4 regions of the Pseudoalteromonas sp. NSLLW218 genome follow, and region 4 is predicted to be linked to each of the others. Evidence: predicted binding sites of a transcription regulator. Region 4 holds the regulator's gene; each other region holds the start of a gene.
What was found. Region 4 encodes sigma-54, which starts transcription at its own class of promoters, with help from an activator protein. Its sites were predicted from a motif close to GTTGGCACGNNNNTNGNNT; they were not measured.

Region 1: a site for sigma-54 is predicted at 3,158-3,176, ahead of I6E80_RS19520 (EF-hand domain-containing protein). Genes of this name have one in related genera too.
Region 2: a site for sigma-54 is predicted at 971-989, ahead of glnA (glutamate--ammonia ligase). Genes of this name have one in related genera too.
Region 3: a site for sigma-54 is predicted at 2,842-2,860, ahead of I6E80_RS13110 (flagellar basal body rod protein FlgF). Genes of this name have one in related genera too.

The regions. Positions count from the first base shown of each region.
Region 1 is NZ_JADYWO010000017.1:44,367-49,291, reverse strand. It holds gene rsmB (16S rRNA (cytosine(967)-C(5))-methyltransferase RsmB) at 1-689, shown strand, start outside; gene trkA (Trk system potassium transporter TrkA) at 776-2,152, shown strand; gene I6E80_RS19530 (EF-hand domain-containing protein) at 2,218-2,433, opposite strand; gene I6E80_RS19525 (calmodulin) at 2,513-2,725, opposite strand; gene I6E80_RS19520 (EF-hand domain-containing protein) at 2,865-3,077, opposite strand; gene I6E80_RS19515 (flagellar brake protein) at 3,541-4,200, opposite strand; gene I6E80_RS19510 (TrkH family potassium uptake protein) at 4,233-4,925, opposite strand, start outside.
Region 2 is NZ_JADYWO010000010.1:39,183-44,107, forward strand. It holds gene glnA (glutamate--ammonia ligase) at 1-915, opposite strand, end outside; gene typA (translational GTPase TypA) at 1,423-3,246, shown strand; gene I6E80_RS15645 (hypothetical protein) at 3,431-4,096, shown strand; gene I6E80_RS15650 (CBM9 family sugar-binding protein) at 4,189-4,917, opposite strand.
Region 3 is NZ_JADYWO010000007.1:307,817-312,741, reverse strand. It holds gene flgB (flagellar basal body rod protein FlgB) at 1-178, shown strand, start outside; gene flgC (flagellar basal body rod protein FlgC) at 184-615, shown strand; gene I6E80_RS13120 (flagellar hook assembly protein FlgD) at 629-1,309, shown strand; gene flgE (flagellar hook protein FlgE) at 1,369-2,739, shown strand; gene I6E80_RS13110 (flagellar basal body rod protein FlgF) at 2,897-3,640, shown strand; gene flgG (flagellar basal-body rod protein FlgG) at 3,662-4,450, shown strand; gene flgH (flagellar basal body L-ring protein FlgH) at 4,467-4,925, shown strand, end outside.
Region 4 is NZ_JADYWO010000001.1:275,100-280,024, forward strand. It holds gene ptsN (PTS IIA-like nitrogen regulatory protein PtsN) at 1-396, opposite strand, end outside; gene hpf (ribosome hibernation promoting factor) at 401-688, opposite strand; gene I6E80_RS01190 (RNA polymerase factor sigma-54) at 715-2,214, opposite strand; gene lptB (LPS export ABC transporter ATP-binding protein) at 2,284-3,009, opposite strand; gene lptA (lipopolysaccharide transport periplasmic protein LptA) at 3,006-3,551, opposite strand; gene lptC (LPS export ABC transporter periplasmic protein LptC) at 3,541-4,095, opposite strand; gene kdsC (3-deoxy-manno-octulosonate-8-phosphatase KdsC) at 4,092-4,643, opposite strand; gene I6E80_RS01215 (KpsF/GutQ family sugar-phosphate isomerase) at 4,644-4,925, opposite strand, start outside.

The DNA.
Region 1 (4,925 bases), on a different contig from region 4:
ACCCAGATTTTGTAGATGGGATTAAGCTTGCTAAGCCACGCGATGTATTTTCATTGCCTGAGTTTGATACGGGTGCATGTTCAGTACAAGATGCCGCAGCACAACTTGCAGCACGCTTTTTAGAACCTAAAGCAGATGACTACATTTTAGATGCCTGTGCAGCACCTGGCGGTAAGACGTGTCATATATTAGAGCTTGCTGATGCAGAAGTACTTGCACTTGATAGCGATGCAACTCGCCTTGAACGTGTTAAGCAAAACTTAACGCGTATTGGCTTAGGCGCAGATCTTCAATGTGGCGATGCATCACAACCACATACTTGGTGGGACGAAAAATTATTTGATCGTATTTTGCTTGATGTGCCTTGTTCGGCTACTGGCGTAATCCGCCGTCACCCTGATATAAAATGGTTACGTCGCGCATCTGACATCGAAGACTTATCTAAGTTACAAAGCGATATTCTTGATAGCATTTGGCCACTGTTAAAACCAGGTGGCACATTGGTATATGCTACGTGTTCGGTTCTTCCACAAGAAAACCAACAGCAAGTTGCTAAGTTTTTAGCTAATAACGATGATGTAGAACATATACCGCTACACGAAAACGATACCTTAACAACTCCAGGTTTGCAGTTATTACCCGGTGAAAGTGATGGATTTTATTACGCTAAACTAGTTAAAAAAGCCTAATAGCCGTACACTGAATAGTTAGCCATTTATGAAATATTAAATGGCTATTTTTTTAATTAAATTATGGTCAATACCACGGGTAAATAATGAAAATAATTATACTCGGTGCCGGGCAAGTTGGCGCTACGCTTGCTGAAAACTTAGTTGGCGAACAAAACGAAATTACTGTTGTTGATATTGACGGTAACCGATTACGTGAACTTCAAGATAAGTACGACTTACAAGGGGTTATGGGCCACAGCGCACATCCTGATGTATTACGCCGTGCTGGCGCTGAAGATGCCGATATGATTATAGCCGTAACCAGTTCAGATGAAGTGAACATGGTTGCATGCCAAGTGGCGTACAGTATTTTTAATACTCCCACTAAGATTGCCCGTATTCGCTCGGAGCAATATTTAAAGTACCGCGAGAAGCTTTTTCAAAATGATGATTTACCAATCGATCATTACATTGCTCCCGAAGCACTGGTCACTAAGTATATCCGCCGTTTAATTGACTACCCTGGTGCTCTGCAAGTGTTGCAGTTTGCTGATGGTATGCTCTCATTAGTAGCAGTGAAAGCTTACTATGGCGGTTTACTTGTGGGTTATGCGTTATCTGCACTTAAAGAACACATCCCTAATGTAGAAACTCGTGTTGCCGCTATTTATCGTCAAGGTAAAGCAATAAAACCATTAGGTACAACCGTTATTGAAGCAGATGATGAAGTATTCTTTATTGCCGCTACAAAACATATACGCGCAGTAATGAACGAGCTGCAAAAGCTTGAACGCTCTTACAAAAAAATTATGATAGCTGGTGGCGGTAACATTGGCGCTGGCCTTGCCCGCTCACTTGAGAAAAACCACACCGTTAAATTAATTGAGCGCAGTAAAGAACGTGCTGAACAACTCTCAGAAATGCTCGATAACACGGTCGTTTTTTGTGGTGACGCATCTGATCAAGAACTTCTTTCAGAAGAACATATTGAACAAGTCGATGTATTTATTGCCGTAACCAACGACGATGAAGCTAACATTATGTCAGCCATGCTTGCTAAACGTATGGGCGCACAAAAAACCATGGTGCTTATTCAGCGTGGTGCCTACGTAGATTTAGTCCAAGGCGGCGAAATAGACATTGCCATATCACCACAACAAGCCACTATATCTGCGCTATTAACGCACGTACGCCGTGGTGATATTGTTAACGTGTATTCACTGCGTAAAGGCGCAGCAGAAGCCATTGAAGCCGTTGCTCATGGTGATGAAAACACATCTAAAGTGGTTGGTCGTGCTATTGCCGATATAAAACTTCCTGCAGGAACAACTATTGGGGCAATAGTACGTAATGACGATGTGCTGATAGCCCACGACGATACAATTATTATGTCGGGCGATCATGTCATCATGTTTTTAATCGACAAAAAACATATTACCGTTGTAGAAAAGCTCTTCCAAGTAAGCGCTATATTCCTATAATCATTGTTTTTAAACGCAAAAAAGCCGCTGACTAAGGCGGCTTTAGTGGAGTATGAAGCGTTTGCTTACTGTACTTTTGAAAACTCTTCTTTAGAAATCTCACCATTTCCATCGGTATCTAAATCATCAAAGATTTTTACAAGCTGAGGGTTAACCTTTGCTTCTTCCATTGAGATTACGCCATCGCCATCTGCATCAAAAGAAGAAAAATCGACTGCTGCGTATGCTGCTGATGAAGATGCTAAAACGATAACTGCAAGTGTTGTATTTAATGTTTTCATAATAATATTCCTAGTAAGATGGGAAGTCCTTTTCAAAGATCCCTGACTGTGAAAAAATGTTTAACCTGAAAAAGATTAATTAGTAATTAGCGAACTCTTCTTTAGAAAGCTCACCGCTACCGTCGGTATCTAGCTCAATAAATTCAGCCATTAAGTCTGTATCTACTGCAGCTTCGCTTGGGCTAATTGTGCCGCTACCATCGATATCAAGACTGTCAAAATCTGATGCTGCAAATGCAGCTGAAGAAGACGCTAGTGCGATAAGTGCTAATGCTTTATTTAAATGTTTCATAACTTAATCCTTCAATGTTCTATCAAAAAAATTGCTTCGTTTAACTTAAAACGTAATTTTCACTTCCTTGTTATCCTCTTTCGTAAGCTCCCTTGCCTACTTAGGTTGTCTTTGGCAACTCAGGACAAATACTTTTAAATTATGCTTCTGAAAATTCTTCTTTTGATAACTCACCATTTTGGTCAGTATCAAGCTCTGAGAACATGCTCATTAACTTCGCATCTACTGATGCTTCTGCTTGGCTGATTGTGCCACTGCCATCAACATCAAGTGTGTCAAAGTCTGTTGCAGCAAAAACGGCTGAAGATGATGCTAATGCGATAAGTGCTAAAGTTTTATTAATGCTTTTCATAATATGTATCCTTCAAATTTATGTGTGTGCGATTAAGTATTTCACTTTGAATCACGATTTCGTTCAGTACACCTAGACTATTACAACTTAGATGCCAATATTTAAAAGCTATTAAATTTCAGATAGTTAAATGTAAAAGGCATAAAAAGAAGGGGTTTTTAAAGTAATTACTGTTGCCTTTTAGCAACGCACTTTATAGTGGATATATTAAAACGATTAAAAACATATAGTTATGTTTATATAAAAAGATACATTTTTAAATGCATGGTTTTAAAATGAGTGGTTTTAAAGAGTAATTGAGATAAATTTTAACGAGGTAGATTTAATAACACAAAATAAGCTGCCAAAAGCAACACTTAATGTATTGTTTTATATTAATAATATTTTAATTATGAAAATAATAAAAAATATTTTATAAGCACTGACATAAAACGCCTTTTTGTTGCAAATAAGCGAAAGCTATTTATTCGACGGTAGGTTCGAGTGCAGAAGGGTCTATAAAATGCTCTTTCATAAAGGTTTTCATTTCATCTTCGCTTGCTAGTAGCTTAATCCCACAGTGCACACCTTCGGCATGCTCTTTAACACTGCAAACTTCACCTTCAAAGTCTTTATCGCTGCTATTAAGTATGACAGTGCATTGCATATCTTTAATGCTTTCAACTTGCTGATCGCCTCTAATATCAAACATTACACCGGTAAGTGAAATATCTTTAATAAGGCCTTCGAGTACTCTGTCGTCACTTAGTTTTAGTTTTGCAGGTAATAAGGTAGGTATTCGCGTTTGCGAGCGTAGTGAAAATAACTGCACTTGCTTAGGGTAGTTAATAAACACGAGCTTAGCCGGGTGAGAAGCTACCGACATAATTTGTTGGCGAAACGCTATAACTTGCCCACCACTGCCTTCAATAAGCGCTCTTACAACAACCATTACGCCATCTCGTAAATAGTCAGTCGCGGCCGGCAAACGCTTGGCATTAGGATAGTTTAAAATAATGAACTGTTTATCGAGTAAACCAACTAATTCAGTTTTAACACGCTTACTGCTTGTAGGTGTTAATATTTCTAGGTCGACTAAGCTGCCTACACCTATATGCTTTAGCTTTTCTAAATTTGTTGGCATATCCCTTTCCCAATGATGAATTTATTGGCTTTTTACCCACGCCAAAATGTAGGCGTAAATAGCACTAATAAGGTAAATATTTCTAGGCGCCCAAACACCATTGCAATGGTCAGTAACCATTTAGCGCCATCGGTTATAGCGCCGTAATGCGAGGCTACATCACCCAAGCCTGGGCCTAAGTTATTTAAACAAGCCGCAGTGGCTGAGAACGCCGTTATGTTATCCATACCCGTGCCCATAAGCGCTAACATAATAATAATAAATACCAGTGCATACGCAGAGAAAAAGCCCCATACGGCTTCTACTACTTTATCTGGCAACGCCTTTCGACCCAGCTTGATTGAATATATGGCACGAGGATGCACCAAACGATTAAGCTCACGTACTCCCTGCAAGTAAAGTAGGAACACACGCACTACTTTCATACCACCACCGGTAGAGCCTGCACAGCCACCAATAAAGCTCGAAAATATAAGTAAAATAGGTAAAAACAAAGGCCATGTTGAAAAGTTATCAGTAGCAAAGCCTGCTGTTGTACTCATTGAAACAGCTTGAAATAGCGCCTGATCGAGGGTTTCATCGCCATTAGCAAATATTTCATTAGAGGAAAGCACAGTAAAACAAATAACCACCAGCGCTAATTGAATACACAAAAACACCTTAAACTCAGGGTCTCGAATATAAACTTGTATGTTACGACTAGCCACTGCGGCGTAGTGCAGGGA
Region 2 (4,925 bases), on a different contig from region 4:
AGCATGCTTAATGATACCGCCAATGTAGTAAAGTGCATCTTCAGAAAGACCGCCGTACTTATCGCCAGCAAAAAGGTTAACACCGTCTTTAGCTAAAGACTGGTGACAATGCATACCAGAACCGTTATCACCAACAACTGGCTTAGGCATAAACGTTGCTGTTTTACCATATAAGTGAGCCATGTTATGGATAACATATTTCATTTCTTGGATTTCATCCGCTTTTAATACCATTGTATTAAAGCGAGTAGCGATTTCGTTTTGACCTGCTGTTGCTACTTCGTGGTGATGTGCTTCTACTACTTGGCCCATTTCTTCTAGAACTAGACACGTAGCTGAACGCCAATCTTGGAAGTCATCAACAGGAGCAACTGGGAAGTAACCGCCTTTAACACCTGGACGGTGACCAGTGTTGCCATCTGCATATTCTTTATCTGAGTTCCAAGCAGCTTGCTTAGAATCAATTTTGTACATAGAACCAGACATATCTGATTTGTATTTAACATCGTCAAATACGAAGAACTCTGGCTCAGGGCCAAATAAAACAGTGTCTGCAATGCCTGTAGAACGCATGTAATCTTCAGCGCGCTTAGCTACAGAACGCGGGTCGCGCTCATAACCTTGTAATGTAGAAGGCTCTACTACGTCACAACGTAAAATTAATGTAGCTTCTTCAGTGAAAGGGTCTAGTTTGATTGACTCAGGAACTGGCATTAATACCATGTCTGATTCGTTTATGCCTTTCCAGCCTGCAATTGAAGAGCCGTCGAACATTTTACCGTCTTCAAAAAAGTCTTCATCAACTTGGTGATGAGGAATAGAAACATGCTGTTCTTTACCCTTAGTGTCAGTAAAGCGTAAATCAATGAACTTAACGTCATTTTCTTTAATAAAATCTAAAACCGATTGTGACATGTGTCCTCCAACTATTGGGTTTTGTTATTGCTGCATAATTGCTTTGATATTTACTAAGCTGTTTTTGTGCCATTATTGTAACTGGCTGTTTATAAATTAAAAAAATATCATTGCATCAAAATGGAATATATAAACGCACTGCTTTGGTGCGTAAATATTCCATTTCGGTGCAAAATTTACAGAGCGTAATTTGTTGTTAATTTAATCAGCTGGAATTAGCATAACCTAAATGCAAAAGAGTAACAAAAAGATCGGAAAAATAGTCAAAAAGAGGGTTTTTTGAAAAATAATTGAAATTTAATTCATATAATTGTCATATAAAAAACAGATACTTAGTAAAAGTATTGAGAAAGTTTTAAAATATGTATTGGATAAACTTTCATCCATGTCATTAATGAGGGATAATATGCGCCCTTTTAAATCCTATGCTGGGACATCTCGCGAAAGCGTGGATGAGTGCGTAGATCTTGCAGGATCATTGAGAATTTAATTTCTCTGAGTAAATATATGAGCATCGAAAAGTTAAGAAATATAGCGATTATCGCGCACGTTGACCACGGTAAAACAACTCTGGTTGACAAACTACTTGAGCAATCAGGTACATTAGAAACACGCGGCGGTAACGAAGAGCGCGTGATGGACTCAAACGACATTGAGAAAGAACGTGGTATTACCATTTTGGCTAAAAACACAGCCATTTCTTGGAACGACTACCATATCAATATCGTAGATACCCCGGGACACGCCGATTTCGGTGGTGAAGTTGAACGCGTACTTTCGATGGCTGACTCAGTATTATTACTTGTTGATGCTCAAGAAGGTCCAATGCCACAAACGCGTTTCGTTACGCAAAAGGCATTCGCGCAAGGCTTAAAGCCAATCGTAGTTATCAATAAAATTGATAAGCCAGGTTCACGTCCTGATTGGGTTATGGATCAAATCTTTGATTTATTCGATAATCTTGGCGCAACTGACGAACAGTTAGACTTTAAAGTAATCTACGCTTCAGCTATCAACGGCTGGGCAACGCTAGATTTAGACGAGCCATCTGAAAACATGGAACCTATGTTCAAGATGATCGTTGAAGAAGTATCACCACCGGATGCAGATCCTGAAGGTGACTTCCAAATGCAAATTTCTCAACTAGATTACAACTCTTATGTTGGTGTAGTTGGTATTGGTCGTATTAAACGTGGTTCTGTTGCTCCTAACCAACAAGTTACTATTATCAGTGCTGATGGCACTACACGTAATGGCAAAATTGGCGCAGTACAAAGCTACCTAGGTCTTGAACGTATCGAAACTGATAGAGCTTACGCTGGTAACATCGTAACTGTAACAGGTATTGGTGAGCTTAAGATTTCTGACACAGTTTGTTTCCCAGGAAACGTTGAAGCATTACCACCACTAAGTGTTGATGAGCCAACTGTAACAATGACATTCTCTGTAAATAACTCACCTTTCTGTGGTAAAGAAGGTAAGTTTGTAACGTCACGTAACATCCGTGAGCGTTTAGACAAAGAATTAGTACACAACGTAGCACTTCGCGTTGAAGATACTGCTAGCCCAGATAGCTTCCGTGTTTCTGGTCGTGGTGAATTACACCTAGGTATCTTAATCGAAAACATGCGTCGTGAAGGTTACGAGCTTTCAGTTTCTCGTCCAGAAGTTATCTTACGTACTGTTGATGGCGTTCTAGAAGAACCGTTTGAAACAGTAACTATTGACTGTCAAGACGAGCACCAGGGTTCTGTTATGGAACAAGTTGGCCTACGTAAAGGTGAACTTACTAACATGACTCCAGATGGCAAAGGCCGTATGCGTTTAGATTTCATGATCCCTAGCCGTGGTTTAATTGGTTTCCAAACTGATTTCATGACGCTTACTTCGGGTTCTGGTCTTATGTACCATACGTTCGATCATTACGGTCCTCACAAAGGTGGCGACATCGGTGTTCGTAAGAACGGCGTAATGATTGCAAACGCAACGGGTAAAGCACTTACTAACGCATTATTCAACTTACAAGAACGCGGCCGTTTATTCATCGGTCACGGTGTTGAAGTATACGAAGGTATGGTTATCGGTATTCATAACCGTGATAACGACCTTACAGTTAACGCCCTTAAAGGCAAGCAGTTAACTAACGTACGTGCATCTGGTACTGATGAAGCGCAAACGCTTTCTCCACACCTTAACTACTCACTTGAGCAAGCGCTTGAGTTCATCGATGATGACGAGCTAGTTGAAGTTACTCCACTAAACATTCGTATCCGTAAGCGCCACCTTACTGAAAACGAACGTAAACGTGCGGGTCGTGCACCTAAGTCATAATCTATTAATTTAGAATAATGATTTTAAAAGCCGCTGTATTGAAAAATACAGCGGCTTTTTTGTGCTTGAGAAAACATCTCGAAGCTTTAAAGTCAATGCAACTATTTGTAGGAAGATTAGAATCGCTGTTAGAAATAAAGTACTATTTCTAGGGATACACTGCTAAATTACTATGGGAGTTATTATGGAATTTGATGAAATTGTTTTAGGTGATAGAACTATTGCAGGTTTTAAATCTGATTTTGAGATTGACGTAATTCAGATTTTGAAACATTTAAATACTTGTGAGACCGCTTTCAAAAATTTCATGCTTACAAATGAGAATCCTAAATTTAAGTGGGTTCAAGAATATGTATTCTTGTCTTTAGAGACTTCTGTTACTTCATTGAGATTATTAGCCGAAGGTCATATTAATGCCGCTGGTAATACTATGAGAATATCTTACGAATCTCTCTGCATGTCTATCTTACTTTCATCCCCAGTAAGGTTAAAAGTTGGTCGTGGCAAACAACAAAAAGAAATAGATTTTTATTCTGGCTATTTAAATAAAGATGCCTTCACTAAGGCGCACCTATCAATTGATTTAGTAGTAAGGAATGCAAGTGTGTTAGGCATTACATCGGGAAAAGATTGGCTCAAACAAGCCAAAGATTTTTATAATGGTTATAGCCATGCTTCTGAAATGGTATTTTCTTCTTTATTACTTAAGTCCGGTAAATCGATTATAGGTGGTGGTTATAATGAAGAGAAACGAGAAATAATTTCAGCTCATTTAAAGCAAATTCATAAACTAGCCAAACAACTTCCAGAACTTATTAAGGAAATTTCTTTGCGTAGCCAATTAAAATAATAAATAAAGTTATTCTTTGGTAGGGTATTTTTTCGTTGGGTTTCGCTTCGCTCAACCCAACACACGTGTTCAATTATTTTATTGGTAGTTACTTACTTTTTAGGGAGTAGAGTGATTTTGCCAAATACATCTGCATCTATAAAGCCACGATTTCTGTCGCCATTTACTGGCTGTACTTCGTGTGAGCCCATAAAGTGCTCGCGTACGTCGCTGCCATCGTTATCGCAATACGCTAACATAAAGCCTATTACTTGCTTTTCGCTAAGTGTAATTGGGGTATTTTTAGCACCTTCTTTATAATCATTAGGGTAGAGTTTTATCGCTACTTCCCACGTGATGTTAAAAGGTGCGGTGGTGTTACGCTTCCAGTTACTGACTAGGTGGTCGGTATATAAATGGGCTTTTTTATCAGGGCCGTAATCGGCAGCTTGGTTATCAAGGCCAATATGATACGCCAAAGCGGTGTGATTAAATTGGTGGTTTCCGCCTGATGCATCGCTATCTATAAATACCTCTAATGCATCGTCATCCCAATATTTATAGGTTGGGTCCGGGTGTGTATCTATTAAAACATCATCCACAATATCGGCTTGTAGGTATAAGTAGTTTTGATCCCACAGTAAGCGATAACGCCCTTTAAAATCGGCATCGTTTGATGGCAGTGTGCCATCCATTAAATAAGGCATATCGTGCCAAGTGGCTTTATCCCACGCACTTTCTGATACGCCATCAATAGTAATTGGAGTTGATGTATGTTCAACATCAATGGCCATTGCAGGCGTGCTTAATAAAAAGCTTAAGGCGAGTGCTAATTTTTTCATTAATTTCT
Region 3 (4,925 bases), on a different contig from region 4:
GGGCAGCTCTGAATCATTTCGTTTGCCAAATCAATCAGATACAGGCGATGGTAACTCGGTTGATATACAAGTGGAACGAAACTTGTATACACAGAATGCTATGGAGTATCAGGCCAGCTTGCAATTTTTAAGCGGCAGATTCAAAGGTCTGAATAAAGCTCTCGGTAGTCAAGGATAAAAATTATGAGTTTATATAATGTTTTCGATATTGCAGGTTCGGGTATGAGCGCACAAAATGTTCGCTTAAATACCACAGCTAGTAATATTTCTAATGCTAATACCATTAGTTCATCTCAAGACAAAACGTACCGAGCGCGCCAACCTGTATTTGCGGCTGAGCTAACAAAAGCTTCAGCATCAGCAAGTAACCAGCAGGGCTCCGCAGTTGGTGTTAAAGTTTTGGGCATTGTTGAAAGCGATGCTCCATTACAAATTGAATATAACCCAAATCATCCAAGTGCGGATGAAAATGGCTATATCTATAAACCCAACGTTAATGTTGTAGAGGAGATGGCAAATATGATTTCTGCCTCTCGTTCTTACCAAACAAACGTGCAAGTTGCTGATGCAGCAAAGCAAATGCTAAGTAAAACACTGTTGCTAGGGCAGCGGTAACCGAGGGTAGGTTATGAGTAACGATATTAGTACATCTTCATCCTATTTAGACTCTATACGCTGGCAAGAGCAACAAGTTGCTACCAGTGATACTGAGAGTGATGCGTTAACACAAGAAGACTTTTTCTCTTTGTTAACTCAGCAATTATCGTTTCAAGATCCCAGTAACCCTGCGGATAACGATCAAATGATTGCTCAAATGACGAGCTTTACAATGGCGCAAGGGATCAGCGATTTAAATTCAAATTTTGATAGCTTAGCGTCATCTATGACATCAAATTCAGCATTGCAAGCATCAACACTTGTTGGCAAGCAAGCTTTACTTGAGTCAAACACCTTAGATTTAAATGAAACGGGTGATGCCAGAGGCTCCGCAGTGGCAGAAGAAGCCGTTGATAACTTAAAAATTAAAGTGACAGATGCATCAGGTCAGCTAGTAAGAACTATTGATATGGGTTCTCAATCAGCAGGTGCAGTTCGCTTTGCGTGGGATGGCAAAAATGAAGCCGGTGAGCGCTTACCTGAAGGTGAATATTCAGTAACCGCTGAAGGAAGCACTGACGGTGAATTTTCAAGCTTGCCCATTGCTACATTTAAAAACATTGAAAGCGTTAATATTAATGGCTCAAGTGGCATAATTATTAACACTAAAGAAGGTGCGGTTAGGCTGACAGATGTAGCAGAAATCGCGTAATAAATTTTAGTATTTTTCGCCTGCTAGCAGGCCACAGACTAACAGGTTAGAGGTGAATTATGAGCTTCAATATTGCATTAACCGGCCTTGCTGCCGCGCAAAAAGATTTAGACGTAACGGCAAATAATATTGCAAACGTTAATACCACAGGTTTTAAAGAGTCACGCGCTGAGTTTGCCGATGTTTACGCTTCATCAGTATTTAGCTCTGGTAAGACTAAAAATGGTGACGGTGTGCAAACAACCATGGTTGCGCAGCAGTTTCACCAAGGCTCACTGCAATTTACAAATAACTCACTTGATTTAGCAATCACTGGTGAAGGTTATTTTGCGATGACCGACGATTTATCTTCGCAAGATTTAACATATACACGTGCGGGTGCATTTAAGCTTAACCAAGATAACTTTATGGTTGACGCAAAAGGTAACTTTTTACAAGCATTCCCAGTTGATTCATCTACAGGTGATACAACGTCGGTAAGTTTGAGCACAACTGATCCAATTCAAATCCCTGATTCGTCTGGTTCTCCTCGCGCAACCGAAAATGTATTTTTGTCGTTTAATTTAGATGCAACGGCGGATCCATCAGGTCTAGATTTTGACCCTACGTCTAGTGGTACTTATAACTCATCTACGTCAACAACAGTATATGATTCACTAGGTGAACCTCATATTTTACAATACTTTTTTGCTAAAGAAGATGATGCCGCAGCAGGTGGTACAGATAACAGTTGGGAAGTATACGCAACACTCGATGGCAAAGTAGTTGATGGCACAACTGGTGGAGAACAAACAACGACACCTTATACACCACTGACTACCCTAGGTTTTAACTCAAGTGGTTTGCCATCAACAACAGGTGGTGTGGCAAATACAAATACAACTACTTTTGATGAAATACTACTGCCAGCGGGTTCTGGTGCTGGTTTATCAACATTACTAGACAATGGTGCAACTTTCCCAGGTACTGGTATTGAGCTTAACTGGCGCGATGAAAATAACACGGCAGGACGTATCCCAACTCAGTATTCAAGCGGTTTTGAAGTAAAAGCACTCGATCAAGATGGCTCAACAGTTGGTCGTTTAGCCGGAATTGATATTGGCACAGACGGTAAAATTGTTGCTTCTTACAGTAATGGCGACTCAACATTTTTAGGCCAAGTGGCTATGGTACGTTTTCCAAACTCACAAGGGTTATCACAAGTGGGTGATACAAGTTGGAAGCAAAGTATTGATTCAGGTGAACCTGTAGCGGGTGAAGCTGGTTCGGGTACGTTTGGTGGAATTAACTCATCAGCACTTGAGCAATCAAATACTAACCTTACTAATGAGCTTGTAGACTTAATTACTGCACAGCGTAATTACCAAGCAAACTCACGTGCGCTTGAAGTTAACTCAACTATTCAGCAAAGTATTTTGCAGATTCGATAAGTTAAACCCCATTGAATATATTAGGCTGCATTTTTGCAGCCTTTTTTATAAGTCCTCTTTGTAAGCCCTTCTAAATACCTCTCAATGTTGTGTCAAATTTAATCTGGCACCTATTTTGCATTTATAAGTTCAGAGATTTTTTATGTGAGTCGATACTATGGACAAAATGGTCTACATTGCGGCCTCTGGCGCTAAGCAAAGCCTACAAGGGCTTGCGCTTAAAGCCAATAATTTGGCGAATGCAAATACAACAGGATTTAAAGCCGACTTTGCGCAGGCGCGTTCTATGCAAGCGTTTGGCGAAGGTTTGCCTACCCGTGTATTTTCAATGCAAGAGCGTCCGGGTTCTAACATGGTATCGGGTGGCATTGTTCAAACCGGGCGCGACTTAGATATCGCGATGAGCGATAACGCATGGCTTGCTGTGCAAGATGCCTCCGGTAATGAAGCTTACACAAAAGTGGGTACGTTAAACGTTACTGCTCAAGGCATGCTCGTAACCAGCCACGGTCGTCAAGTTATTGGCGAAGGGGGACCTGTTATTTTACCCGTCCCAGTCGAAAAAATAGGGTTTAGTCAAGATGGCGCTATTCAAGTACGACCACAAGGCGCTCCCGCTAACTTTTTAGAAGAAATAGATACGCTTAGAGTGGTAGAAGCAAATAGCTCACAGCTCGAAAAAGGTAACGATGGTTTATTTAGACCAAAAGCAAATGTAACAGTAGATACCTCTGCCAATGTAAAAGTTTTAAGTGGTTCGCTTGAAATGTCGAATGTGAATCCTGTTCACGAAATGGTCGACATGATAAGCCACCAGCGCCAATTTGAATTACAAGTGAAATTAATGAAAACAGCTGAAGAAATTGACGAGCGTCAAGATCAGTTATTACGCATAGTTTAACTTTAAAGTGAGGACACGATTATGAATCCAGCATTGTGGATCAGTAAAACTGGGCTAGACGCTCAACAAACCGATATATCGGTTATTTCAAATAACTTAGCGAATGCGAGTACCGTAGGTTACAAAAAAAGCCGCGCTATATTTGAAGATTTACTTTATCAAAATATTAATCAACCAGGTGGTCGTTCATCGCAAGATACCGAAATGCCGTCGGGTTTAATGTTAGGTGCGGGTGCTAAAGTTGTAGCTAACCAAAAAGAGTTTACGCAAGGCAACATGTTGACCACCGAAAACTCACTAGATTGGATGATTTCTGGTGAAGGCTTTTTTGAAGTACTGCAACCAGATGGCAATATTGCTTACTCGCGCAATGGTCAGTTTACTACTGATGGCGATGGACGCATTGTAACATCGGGCGCTGGTTACGTTATTCAGCCAGAAATGAATGTACCTGATGACGCGCAATCAATTACGGTTTCGCAAGACGGCGAAGTATCTGTACGTGTTGCAGGGCAAGCCGATAACGTTGTAATTGGTCAGCTAACAATTAGTGACTTTATTAATCCATCAGGCCTTGAGCCAATTGGTCAAAACCTTTATACCGAAACCGCTGTAAGTGGTGCACCGGTACAAGGTAACCCGGGTGTTGAAGGGTTAGGTAGCATTATTCAAGGCTCTCTTGAAACTTCAAACGTAAATGTAACTGAAGAGCTAGTAAATCTAATCGAAACTCAGCGTATTTACGAAATGAACTCAAAAGTAATTTCGGCCGTTGACGAAATGATGAGTTACATCAATCAACAGCTTTAATAGAGTAGGGGGAATTATGCGTAATATTATTTTATTTGCAGCGGGCACATTATTTTTAAGTGGCTGTATGTCTACGCAAAATAGTGAAGTAGTGCAGGACGACCCTTACTACGCTCCTATGTACCCCGAGCCTATTTTAGAGCCGCTGGTAGCCACAGGTTCATTGTTTAATACTCATACATCAAACGACTTATATTCCGATAAAAAAGCGCTACGTACTGGCGATATAATCACGGTTAAGTTGCAAGAGTCTACTCAAGCAACAAAAGCCGCCAAAACAGAAACAGACAAAGAAACCGAGGCAAGCTTAGACCCCGTTATTGGATTAGGTGGCCTACCTGTCAATATAGGTGGTGACAGCATTCAGTTTGGTATTGGCAGTGATTCGTCGTTTACAGGCGATTCAAAGTCGAACCAGTCAAACAGCTTAGTGGGCGATATTTCGGTTAATGTAATGCGCGTTTTGCCTAACGGT
Region 4 (4,925 bases):
CTGTTTACAAAAATCTTTGTTGTTTAGTTTATCAGCAATGGTTGCGAGAGTCTTTAAGTGCTGTTGGTTATCGCCATCTGGTACGATGAGTGCGACAAAAATATCAACAGGACGATTATCTATTGCATCAAAATTTATTGGAGTTTCGCTAACGAGTACTAAAGCTAAAGGCTCTTCTGCACCGCTCATTCGACCATGAGGAATGGCAATGCCACGGCCAATACCTGTACTACCCAGTTTCTCTCTACTCATTAAAGCAGTAAGGATATCCTGTTGCGGTAAATACGGAAGTTTGTCGTGAGCAAGTTCGCTAATGAACTCTAAAATCCTTTTTTTGCTATTAAAAAGGACCGCAGCTTTGCTGCAGTCCTGGCATATAAGTGAGCTTAATTTCATCATATTAGTGTCGAGCAAGCTTCTCTTTGTGTTTAATCACTTGTCGATCGAGCTTGTCGATCAACGAGTCAATGGCGGCATACATATCTTGATGTTCCGTAGATGCAAATAGCTCAGCACCACTTACATGTATTGTGGCTTCTGCTTTTTGATTTAATTTTTCTACATCGAGAATGACATGAACATTATTAATATGATCAGAGTGTCTTTCTAGCTTCGCAAATTTGGTATTAATATAGTCTCTTAGTGAATCGGTTAATTCTACGTGACGACCAGTTAAGTTTAGTTGCATAAGCATTACCCTCTTTTTTTTGCGTCTTAGATCAAGCTTTTACGTTGATTTGACGGTGGAATAGCCAGAGATTCGCGGTATTTTGCGATTGTACGTCTTGCTACTTTAATTCCTTGCTCAGCCAATATATCCGCTATTTTACTATCACTCAATGGTTTTGCTGAGTTTTCTGCAGCGATTAATTTGCGGATAAGTGCACGAATTGCTGTAGATGAACATTCACCACCGTTTTCGGTGCTTACATGGCTTGAGAAAAAGTATTTAAGCTCAAATATACCACGGGGTGTATGCATATACTTTTGAGTTGTTACGCGCGAAATTGTTGATTCGTGCATTTCTACCATTTCAGCAACATCATTTAAAACCATCGGTTTCATTGCTTCAGGGCCGTGTTCAAAAAAGCCTTGTTGTTGCTTAACAATACAATTAGTTACTTTTAATAGCGTGTCGTTTCTACTTTCTAAGCTTTTAATAAACCATTTAGCTTCTTGTAAATGCGAGCGAATAAACTGGCTGTCACCACTGGATTTTACAGTGCGAGACATTGCAGCGTATTGGCTATTAACACGAATTTTAGGCATGCTATCTGGGTTTAACTCAACAACCCAGCGGCCTTTAATTTTTTTAACTGACACGTCTGGAATAACATACTCAGATTCTTCTCTTACAATAGTATCTGCTGGCTTAGGACTAAGAGTATGGATTAATGTCATTACTTCTTTAAGCTCTTCTTCTTTGAGCTTGGTTTTCTTCATTAATGTACGATAGTCACGAGCAGCTAATAAATCAATATGCTCGGTTAAAATCATTTTTGTTTCATTAATGTAAGGTGTTTCTTTATCAAACTGGTTAAGCTGAATACACAAACACTCTTGTAAACTACGTGCAGCAATACCAACAGGATCAAACAGTTGGATGCGCTTTAATACAGCTTCAATTTCATCAAGTTCGACTTCGTTATCATCTTCGTTTTCTTGATTAAAGCTTTCTAAAATCTCTTCGCAGCTTAGTGTTAAAATACCTGAATCATCAACTGCTTCTACGATGGCAATAGCAATAGCTTCGTCTGTAGGGCTAAATGGCGTTAATTGTAACTGCCACATTAAATACTCATGGAGCGTCTCTGTAGAGGCACCTTGATAAATTGATTCATCTTCAGGCATTGGACCCGATGATGCTGCAGGAGCGGCACTCATGTACTCATCCCAGCTAACATCCATAGCCATGTCGTCACTTAGCGTGTCTTTCGCAAGTGCTTCACCACTATCTTGTTCGTATTCGCTTGGAGCATCATCGGCAGATGCGCTAACAGTTATGTCATCGGTATCAGCTTTTTGCTCGTTTTTGCCAGCAGCATCTTCTGAGTAGTCTTGTTCTTCAACCTCTAATAGCGGGTTGCTGTCGAGAGCTTCTTGTATTTCTTGCTGGAGATCCAATGTACTGAGTTGCAACAAACGAATAGCTTGTTGCAGCTGTGGAGTCATTGTAAGTTGCTGGCCCATGCGCAGCTGTAGTGATTGCCTCATGTATCTCTAACAATCCTTTTATGTTGTTATAATTAATACTAGCAGATGCTTAAAGACATGGCGTAAATGTTACAGCCTAAATTGCTCGCCTAAGTAAACATCGCGTACTGTTTTATCATTTAATACGTGTTCTGGAGTACCTGATGCAATCAGCTCCCCATGAGAAACAATGTAGGCTTTTTCACAAACATCAAGGGTTTCTCTTACGTTATGGTCGGTAATTAATACTCCAATCCCACGATTTTTAAGATGTTCTATTATTTTCTTTATATCTAATACTGAAATTGGATCAACACCAGCGAACGGTTCATCCAGTAATATAAATTTAGGATCTGCTGCCAGCGCACGTGCTATTTCAACACGACGACGTTCGCCACCTGATAATGCCATACCTTGGCTATCACGAATGTGTTGTATGCTAAATTCATCTAACAATTTATCGAGAGTGTCTTCTCTAGCTTGTTTATTTAACTCTTTGCGCGTTTCTAAAATTGCCATTAAGTTTTGATAAACAGTTAGCTTTCTGAAAATTGAAGACTCTTGCGGTAAGTAGCCTATGCCTAATCTAGCACGACTATGCATAGGTAAAAGAGTAATATCGTTATCATCTATCGATATTTTACCTTTATCGCTGGGCACAAGACCTACAATCATATAAAACGTGGTTGTTTTGCCTGCGCCGTTAGGGCCAAGTAAGCCAACAATACTGCCAGCTTTTACTTCAAGGCCAACGTTTTTTACAACTTCACGGCCTTTATAGCTCTTTGCTAATAGTTCTGCTTTTAATGTGCTCATGGTTGACCTTTGTCGCTTTTTTTACTTTTTTTAGTTTCAATGGGTACTAAAATTGTATGAACGCGGTCAGTTGAGTTTTCATCTTTTTCGGCACTGATTAGCTGTTGCTCAATGTCGTAGGTAATGCTTTTAGCATTTATTTTTTGTCCTGCTTGCGATACCTGTGCATTACCAACAAGCGTTAAAAAACGCTTAGATACATCGTAACGTACTTCGTCAGCACTGGCGCTCATAGTCGTGCCGTCTGATTGCTTCTCTTCAAAGTGGGCAGGGCTACCAGTGGCAATTAATAATTGCTTATTATCACCAAGTTCATCGCGTTTATGTACTTCGAGACGGTCGGCTGTAATACGGCGGTTACCGTGAATAATTTCAACGTTTTTCTCAAAAATCCCGACATTAGCTTTTAATTGACCTTCTTGCTTATCGGCGCTTATTGATATTTGATTTGCAGCAGGCTGTGTATTTGGCTCTGCAGCACTGCTATTAAATGCTAGTATAAGTGTAGGAATAATAAGTGATTTTAATATTTTATTGGTCATAATATATGGTTCGCGTATGGTTAATTAGTTTTATCACTTCGGTTTTTAAGTCGGCTTCTAGGCCTTTGCCGGTGATTTTTAAATTGGGTCCAGTGATGATAACGGGTTGCTCCGAGCGCATTGTTAATAGCTTTATATCTACCTGAATATTATCAGCATTGATTTTGTCTATCATGGCGTTATCGGTTAAGTTTTTGGCAACCACATTACCTTCTAAAATTAATTGTTTGTCTTCGTATAATGTTGCTTCGTCTGCATTTATTTGCCACGTTTGCTTTTCGTTATATAAAGTAAAAATGGGTTTTTCAAAAAACGTGAAACCTAATTGCTGATATAGTTCCATTTTAGCCGCAGTTACTTTGTGGCTGATTGTACCTTGTTCGTCATAGGCTGTTTGTTTGAGTTCAATGGCTATGTAATCAGGCTTGGCAATAACTTCAGGCTCAGTCTGAGGCAAAATATTTGGTTGTGTAAAATAAGGGTACCAAAGCCAAACCATACAGCTAATGAATAAAACGCTTAATATTATGCGCGCTGCATTCATGAACTAGTGCCTTGTGTAGTCAACGCTTTACCATTTTCAAGCATAAGTAAGTCGGTGAGCTCTCTTACTGCACCAAAGCCGCCAGGCATTTGCGTTACATAGTGTGATAAACGTTTAATAAGTGGATGGGCATCATTTACTGCAACAGCAAAGCCGACTAATTCCATAACGGGCATGTCAGGGCCATCATCACCGATATAAGCAATTTGTTCATCGCTAAGGTTGAGTTTGTCTTTTAATTCTTGATAGGCAATGAGCTTATTTTCTTGACCTTGATAAATATGCTGTACGGTTAAGCTGCTCATACGTTGTTGCACTATTTGTGAATGACGACCAGTAATTACAGCCACTTCAAAGCCACTGTTTATAAGCGCTTTAATGCCAAAACCATCTTTTGTATTAAATGCTTTTAGCTCTTCACCTTGATTACCAAGATAAATACGGCCATCAGAAAATACACCATCAATATCGCATATAAGTAGCTTTACTTTTTTAGCGCGTGCTTTTGCATCATCGCTCAGCGGTTGATAGAGTTCTTCAAATTGCATTTATAACACTCCTGCTTTTAATAGGTCTTGCATGTTTAATGCGCCAATAGGTTGGTTTTTCTCATTGACGACGATTAAGCCATTTATACGTTTGTGTTCCATAATATTAAGCGCTTCAGCGGCTAAAATATCTTGTGTAGCCGTAGTACATGACTTAGTCATAACAACATCTATTTGTGTTGTATGAATATCAATTCTTTGCTCTAAAATACGACGTAAATCGCCATCGGTAAATAATCCCACGAGCTGCTGATTTTCATCAACAATGGCTGTCATGCCTAA